One region of the Marinobacter panjinensis genome, then DNA from elsewhere that is predicted to be linked to it. Evidence: predicted binding sites of a transcription regulator. Region 1 holds the regulator's gene; the other holds the start of a gene.
The links. Region 1 encodes FliA, which starts transcription of late flagellar genes. Its sites were predicted from a motif close to CTAAAGTTTNNNNNNNNNNNGCCGNTAA; they were not measured.
Positions count from the first base shown of each region.

Region 1 (4,213 bases):
ACGGTTTTTTGCCCAGAGCATGGCAGAGGCGCTGCGCCAGGTGCGGGACCAGATGGGCCCCGATGCAGTGATTCTGTCCAATCGTCGTGTGGATGGTGGCGTCGAAATTGTGACAGCGCTGGATTATGACGAAAATATGGCGCGCCAACGGTTGGGAGATGCAGCACGGGAAGCCACCAATGGATCCCGGCTGGCAGAGCTCCAGGCGGAACAGCACCGCCGCCTGGAGGATGAACTTGGCCGTTCCCGTGAGCGAATCCGGGAAGTCCGGGAAAAGCGCTCCGGGTCGGGCGGCCGCAATAATGGTTCGGATCAGGGTTATGCCAGTCTGGCGGCCGATGCTTTTGGCGGCAGCGAATTAACGGTGGAAGAGCCTGTTAACGCGAACCCGGGCTATTCCGGTGAACTGGCCCAGATGCGCGCTGAAATCAGCTCTCTCAGGGACCTGGTTGGTGCCCGCCGGGCGACGGCCGAGCCTGAAAAAACGGCAGTGAATGCGGTGCAGCAACGGTTGGCCGAACGGCTGCAGGAATTCGGTCTGGGCCAGGAGCTTGCCGGCTCATTGTCTCGTCGTCATCGTGCCGGGCGTCTTGAAGATGGCTGGAAACAGTCGCTGAAAATGCTGGCAGCCGGCGTAAAAACCTCCCGAGCCGAGTGGCCCGAGGAGGGTGGCGTCTATGCCCTGGTGGGCCCCACAGGCTCTGGCAAGACCACCACCATCGGCAAGCTTGCGGCCCATTATGTACTGCGCCACGGCGCCGATTCCCTCGCATTGGTGACTACGGATCGCTACAGGGTGGCTGCCCACGAGCAACTGTTCGTGTTCGGGCGTATTCTGAATGTCCCGGTGCGGGTAGTGGATGAGACCCATTCACTGGATGATATTCTCGACGAATTGTCGGACCGCCACCTTGTGCTGATTGACACTGCAGGCCTGACCAGTACCGATAAAGGGTACGATGAGCAACTCACGGAACTGGCCCGCAGTCATCACAATATTCGCACCCATCTGGTGGTTTCTGCGACCAGTCAGCCACGCATCATGAAATCCGTCTGGCATTGCTATAAGATGGCAAATCTCACAGGGTGTGTGGTGACAAAAATTGATGAAGCACTGACCCTGGGAGAATCGCTGGGATTTGTTATGGAAACGGGATTGCCGGTTGCCTATTACACTAACGGCCAGAAGATCCCTGAAGACCTGCACCACGCCGAACCCATTCCGTTGGTGCGGCTGGCCGTGGAAAGGCTGAAAAAACTCCAGCAGCAAGAGGCGGTCGCTGTTTAATAACAACACAGCCTGTGGTTCAACGTGGCAAGAGATCAGAATCAGTATGAGCAAACCACATCCGGTACAGGTGATTGCGATTTCCGGCGGGAAGGGGGGCGTTGGCAAGAGTAACGTTGCGGTGAACCTCGGCATCGCCCTTTCGCAGAAAGGGCGGCGTGTCGTGCTGCTTGATGCCGATCTTGGTCTTGGCAATATTGACGTTTTGCTGGGGATTACCGCCAACCGGAACATCCAGGATGTTATTGCCGGTGACTGCGACCTGCGCGATGTGCTGGTCAGCGGTCCTGGCGGAATCAGGATTGTGCCAGCCTCCTCCGGTACCCAGCGCATGACCCAGCTGTCCTCGCTCGAGCACGCCGGGCTGATCAATGCCTTCAGCGAACTGGGCGACCAGATTGACGTTCTGATCGTGGATACCGCGGCCGGTATTTCCGACTCTGTGGTCAGCTTCCTGCGAGCCTCCCAGGAGTTGTTGCTGGTCGTATGCGATGAACCCACCTCCATCACCGACGCTTACGCCCTGATCAAACTGATGAACCGTGATTACGGCACTAACCGCTTCCGCATTCTGGCAAATCAGGTGCGTAACGAGCAGGAAGGCCGCCATCTGTTTGAAAAACTGACCAGAGTGACCGAGCGGTTTCTGGATGTAGCACTGCAATATGTGGGTATAGTGCCCTACGACGAGGCCGTGAAAAAGGCGGTTCAACGCCAGCGCGCCGTGCTGGATGCCTATCCCCGTGCCAAGGCATCGCTTGCCATCAAGAGCCTGGCGGATAAAGTCGACAACTGGCCGTTACCACAATCGCCCCGGGGGCATCTGGAATTTTTTGTGGAGCGGCTCGTCGAAGTCTGATTTTGATCCTTCACTGAAAAGCCGGATACATGACATTGGCGAAAGAACTTGGAATCTACCACCGGACCGGCACGCAGGGGCCCTCACAGCTTGTTGAGGAGCAGGCGCCGCTGGTCAAGAAAATCGCACTTCATCTGATGGCCCGGCTGCCGGCCTCGGTCCAGCTTGAGGACCTTATGCAGGCTGGTATGATCGGTTTGCTGGAAGCGGCCCAACGTTACAGCTCCACCAGGGGGGCTACCTTTGAAACCTATGCAGGCATCCGGATCCGCGGTGCCATGGTGGATGAGATCCGCAAGGGGGACTGGGTTCCCCGCTCCGTACACAGAAACTCCCGCCGTATTGCCAAAGCCATCAAGGCCGTCGAGGACCGCCTGGGCCGTGAAGCCCTGGACTGGGAAGTCGCCGAGGAACTCGGCCAGAGCCTTGATGAATACCACTCCTCACTGAGCGATGCCAACAGTGGCCGACTTTTTAGCCTCGATGAGCTCAATGAATCCGGCGACCTGCCGATAAACGAAGCAGAGACCAGTGACAACCCACTGGAAGGCCTGACATCGGACAACTTCCGGAAGAACCTGGCCACGGCCATTGGCGATCTGCCAGAGCGCGAGAAACTGGTGCTTGGTCTGTACTACCAGGAAGAACTGAACCTCAAGGAAATTGGCGCAGTTCTGGGTGTCAGCGAAAGCCGGGTGAGCCAGATCCACAGCCAGGCGGCGCTCAGATTGCGGGGTCGGCTCTCTGACTGGAAGAAGTGACCTCTGTCGCGTAGCAGTCGTTGTGCAGCGTTGCAAAGCATTCTTTACTGTAGCCTTTTGGTAACCGGTGCTTTACAACCGGCCCAAAGGCAACACAATAAGCGGTAAATCTGCCGGCTTGCTGGACTGAGAGCCGGAAGCCAAAAACGAATTCCGGGCGTTTTATACTGGAGGTCCCATTGGACAAAAACATGAAAATCCTGATCGTGGATGATTTCTCCACCATGCGACGGATCATCAAGAACCTGCTTCGCGATCTTGGCTTTACCAACACCGATGAAGCGGATGATGGCAATACCGCGCTGCCAATGCTCCGCAGCGGAAAATACGATTTTCTGGTTACCGACTGGAACATGCCGGGCATGTCCGGGCTGGACCTGCTCAAGGAAGTCCGTGCCGATGAGAACCTCAAGACCCTGCCGGTGCTCATGGTAACGGCCGAAGCCAAGCGGGATCAGATTGTGGCGGCGGCGCAGGCCGGGGTGAATGGCTACGTGGTCAAGCCGTTCACTGCAGCGGTCCTCAAGGAGAAGATTGAGAAGATCTTCGAGCGAATCCAGTAATCAGAGGTCGGACGGGCTCCCATGAGCGAAAATGACAAGAACCATCAGGGCCTCGACCCGGAGATTACGGAAAAGCTCCGTAGCCAGGCCGCTGAACTGGCTGAACAGGTCAATGCCGGAGAGTATGCCCGGGCCATGACACTGATCAATGAGCTCAGCGAGGTAAGGGATCAGAGTCTGTACCGCGAGGTTGGCCGGCTGACCCGCAGCCTCCATGAGGCAATTCGCAACTTTCATGTTGATCCGCGTAATGATGAACAGTCCGAAGCGCTGTCAAAAATGACCGACGCGTCGGACCGCTTGGAATACGTGGTCCAGATGACGGGAAAGGCGGCTAACCGCACCATGGACCTGGTGGAAGAAGCCATGCCCCGGGCCAGCGCCATTCGTGATGAAGCGGCAGAGCTGAGGGACGAGTGGCAGAGGCTGCGCCGCCGTGAGATGGCGCCGGCGGAATTCCGCGAACTCTATGCCCGGATAGATACCTTTTTTGTCAGCCTCAATACCGATGCCGGCGCGATGTACCAGAACCTGTCGGAAATACTGCTGGCCCAGGATTTTCAGGACCTGACCGGCCAGGTCATCCAGAAGGTCACCACACTGGTCAAAGAGGTGGAGGAACATCTGCTGAGCCTGGTGGTGATGGCCAGCCATGTGGACCAGATGACCGGCACCGTGCACGAACTGGAAGAGAAGGAAAAAGTATCGGCGGAGCAGGGTGTGGGGCCGCAGATAAAAGCCG
Region 1 is NZ_SZYH01000001.1:1,173,309-1,177,521, reverse strand. Features, by position in the region: gene flhF (flagellar biosynthesis GTPase FlhF) at 1-1,288, shown strand, start outside; gene FDP08_RS05305 (MinD/ParA family protein) at 1,335-2,147, shown strand; gene FDP08_RS05300 (RNA polymerase sigma factor FliA) at 2,177-2,908, shown strand; gene cheY (chemotaxis response regulator CheY) at 3,088-3,471, shown strand; gene FDP08_RS05290 (protein phosphatase CheZ) at 3,493-4,213, shown strand, end outside.

Region 2 (4,213 bases), 620 kb from region 1:
GTAGTTTCTGCCATGACTGCATCGTGGGGAAAGGCAAAGTCCGATGGAGAGAACACAGAGGACTGGGCATATTGAACGTCGAGATTTTCCACCTTGGGCAGGTTACCCACACTGCCGGTGATCACCACGTAACACTCGTTTTCAATGGCTCGGGCCTGGGCGCAGTGGCGAACCCGCAGGTAGCCGTTCTTGGTGTCCGTCCAGAAGGGCACAAGGATGATGTCCACTTCGTCACTCGCGGCCAGACGCCCGAGTTCCGGAAATTCGATGTCGTAGCAGATCATGATGGCAACGCGGCCGGCATCTGTCTCGAAGACCTGGAACTTTTCACCACCTTCGATAACCCAGTCACGCCGCTCATGGGGCGTGATGTGGATTTTGCGTTGCTCATCCACGCGACCATCCCGATGGCATAGGTAGGACACGTTGTACACCCGGTCGTTTTCCAGCAGTGGCATGGAACCGGTGATGATGTTGATGTTGTAGCTGACCGCCATTTCCGACATCTGGTTGCGGAACTGCTCGGTAAAACCGGCCAGGAAACGGATAGCACGGGTCTGATCCATCTGATCCGTCAGGCCCATCAGTGGGGCGTTGAAGAACTCCGGAAATAACGCAAAATCGCTCTTGTAATCCGACAGCGCATCGACGAAATACTCAACCTGCTCGAGAACCTCATCCACGGAGGTGAATTCACGCATCTGCCACTGCACCGCACCCAGCCGTACCTGGGTTTTCTTGACACTCAGAACCGGCGAGGGTGGGGTGTAGAGAATATTCCGCCACTCCAGCAGGGTGGCGTAACCCAGTGACTTCTCGTCTTCCGGCAGGTATTTGTGCATCAACCGGGTAACCTGGAAGTCATTGGACAGCTGGAAGCTCAGAATCGGGTCGTAAATGTCCTTACGATCCACCCGCTGGATGTATTCCTCGGGCGAGTACCGATCGGAATACTTGTGGTACCCCGGTATCCGACCGCCTGCCAGGATGGCGCGCAGGTTCATCGAACGGCAGAGTTCCTTGCGGGCTTCGTAAAGGCGCCGCCCAAGGCGATACCCGCGATAATCAGGGTGAATAAATACGTCCAGGCCGTAAAGGGAATCGCCCTTGTCGTTATGCCAGAGCTTCTCGTTGCGGAGGATCAGGTCGTCGTAAGTGTGGGGGTTGCTGAAACGCTCATACTTGACACAGACCGTCAGCGCTATGGCGATCAGCTCGCCGGATTCCTCTATACATATCTGGCCATCCGGGAACTGCTCAACCAGCGCCTTGATCGTGTCTTCTGGCCAGGCACCGCCGATATCATCGTAAACCCTGTCCATTAGCTTCTGGAGCTGGGGGTAGTCATCAATGGTGAGGTTCCGAAGGTTGAGATGCAGTTCTTCATGGGCCATATACGGCGGCTCCGGTTGGATTCAGGGAAAAATACGCAGACAGAATGCGTTGACTAAAGTTCCTATTTTATCAGATCGCGCTAAAGACTTCGCAGCAAAAGCCGAAAACAAAACTATACAGAACACAGGGTGCGAAGGCGGTAGGCTCGCATACCCTGTATCGAATGAATCAAAAGGATCCGCATAATGAATCTGAGTTTCGGCCAGAAGTTGCTCATTGCCTTCGGAATACTGCTGGTGCTGGTCATGGGGGCATTTACCCTCAGTGGCAACCTGAGGCTGCAGAGCACCACCGATACCTATGTAGATGCGTTGATCGAAGATGCAGTGGCCCAGAGTACGTCCAGTATCGCTGATTGGCTCAATACCCGCCTGACCATGACCGAAGCAACCGCAAAGGCACTGGAATCCGTCACTACTGATCAGGAGGCTCGGGTGATACTGGCTGCAGCCACAACCGGGGGTGGTTTTATCGACGTGTATGTCGGCCGGGATGACGGCTATATGCTGATGAAGGACGATGCTTCGGAAGCCACTCTTCCGGATGGCTTTGACCCACGCACCCGCCCCTGGTTCAAGCAGGCGAAACAGACCGGAACCGCCTCCTTCACTGAACCCTACCTGGATGCAGGCACGGGCGGAACCATCATTTCAACCCTGGCGCCTGTGAAACGCGGAGACTATGAAGGGGTGATCGGAGGTGATATTGCACTGAAAACCATCGAACAGGCCCTCTCTGCCATTACCCTGGCTGATACCGGCTATGCGGCTTTGATCAGTGATGACGGTACCGTTCTTTTTCACCCGAACCAGGATCTGGTAGGCAAGGACATCAGCGTGCTGCTGGGCGAAGCGCCCCAGCTCGGCGGCGATACCCACCGCTATGAGTCGGACGAAGTCAGCTGGACAGCGAGTTTTCACCCCATTGCCGGCGCCCGTGGCGTTGACTGGTATCTCGGCACCTTTATCAATGAAGATAAAATCAACGCGCCGGTACAGGCGGCACGAGTGACCGGGCTTATGATTGCGGTTATTGGTCTGCTGGTATCGCTGGTTGTTCTGCATCTCGGCATACGTGTGCTGATGGCTCCGGTCAGAAAGCTGAACCGCGCCATGTCGTCCATCGCCAGTGGCGAGGCCGATCTGACCAAGCGCCTGGATGATAGCGCCAGTGACGAATTCGGCACACTGGCCCGGGAATTCAACAGCTTTGTTGAAAACATCCAGAACGTTGTCCGGGATGTTCAGAAGGGCACCGCAGAGCTTGGGGAAAACGTAGCGTCTCTGCGGGAGACCGCCAGCACAAGCCGCGGCAGCGTCGAAAAACAGCAGGCTGAAGTTGATATGGTGGCCACGGCCATCAACGAAATGTCTGCCGCGGCCGGCGAGATTGCCCAAAACGCGCAACAGACCGCGGATGCTGCCAATACCGCCGACTCTGACTCCCGCGATTCGCTGGAAACCGTCGCCGCATCCAGGGACGCCGTGCAGAAACTGTCCAAAGAGATCAGCGCCGCCGCAGAAGTTATCGATAAGCTCGGCAAAGACGTGACCGACATTACCTCGGTGCTGGAGGTGATTCAGGGTATTGCCGGGCAGACCAACCTGTTGGCTCTGAATGCCGCGATTGAGGCGGCAAGGGCAGGAGATGCGGGTCGCGGGTTTGCGGTGGTGGCTGACGAAGTGCGCAATCTGGCCCGCCGCACCCAGGACAGCACTGAAGAAATCAACAACATGATTGAACGTCTGCAGAGTGGTGCCAACAATGCAGTTGACGTTATGAAGGCATCAACGGCTGTGTCTAATGTCAGTATGGAAAAGGCTCAGGACGCCATGGAAGCGCTAAACCGGATTGCAGATGCCATCACGTCTATCAGCCAGATGACGTCCCAGATTGCGACTGCGTCTGAGGAGCAGACATCGGTCACCGAAGAGCTGAACTCGTCCATCACGCGCATTGCAGATGAGGGGCAGGAGGCTGCCAAGGCTGCCAGTGAAAACGACGTTTACAGTGGGCAGATAGAATCGATCGGAACAGCCCTCAGCCAGAATGTTTCAAGGTTCAAAGTCTGAGTCGGCTTCGTCTGACGAAGACAGGTTATTGATGCGCCGCTGCAGATTCATGAGGCTGTGGCGGCCGATGGCCAGGGATTCCTCGGTCAGGTATGGGTTGTTCAGTACGAGCATTTTTCGCTCTCCGAGGTCCAGTGCTTTCATTGCCCTGCCGTAGAAATGGTCCAGGTACTTGCCGAAACTGCCGTCATTGATGGCCCGTTCCATGCCCAGCTGTAAACGCTGGGCGGTTTCGTGGTCACGGCGGCTGACAAAAAAGTAGGATGGCATGGGGTAGGCAATCAGCAAGTCCGGTTCGATGGCCAGGTTCATGTTGCCTTGCATCTCCAGATCAAACAGCACTTCGCTGACCCCTCGCGCGAAACACTCAAACCGATGATTCTCCAGCATCCGGAAAAGAATTTCGTACCGTGAATGGGTAATCACCTTTACGCCATTGGCCTCAAGTATGTCGGTATCCGGCCAGTGGGTACCCTGGCCAACCCGGATTCCGGCTTCCTGCAAATCTGAAACGCTCTTGATGCCTTCAAACATTGGCAGTGATTCCTGCAGTACCACACAGACCCTGAACCCCAGTAACCCGCCGTCTATAGGAAGGGGGATGGCAAGGAGGTTGCCCTCGCGCTTATCGGATGTGGCGACATTGGCAATATCGACCAGCGTGGATACCGGCTGTTCCAGCTCCCGGACAACCCGACCCTGTGCCATTTCGGGGCTGCGGATTATGCTGAAGGAACCGTATTCGG
Region 2 is NZ_SZYH01000001.1:554,209-558,421, reverse strand. Features, by position in the region: gene FDP08_RS02500 (bifunctional GNAT family N-acetyltransferase/carbon-nitrogen hydrolase family protein) at 1-1,394, opposite strand, end outside; gene FDP08_RS02495 (methyl-accepting chemotaxis protein) at 1,581-3,467, shown strand; gene FDP08_RS02490 (ABC transporter substrate-binding protein) at 3,450-4,213, opposite strand, start outside.
Region 2: the regulator FliA is predicted to act here: its motif matches at 1,475-1,502, upstream of FDP08_RS02495 (methyl-accepting chemotaxis protein).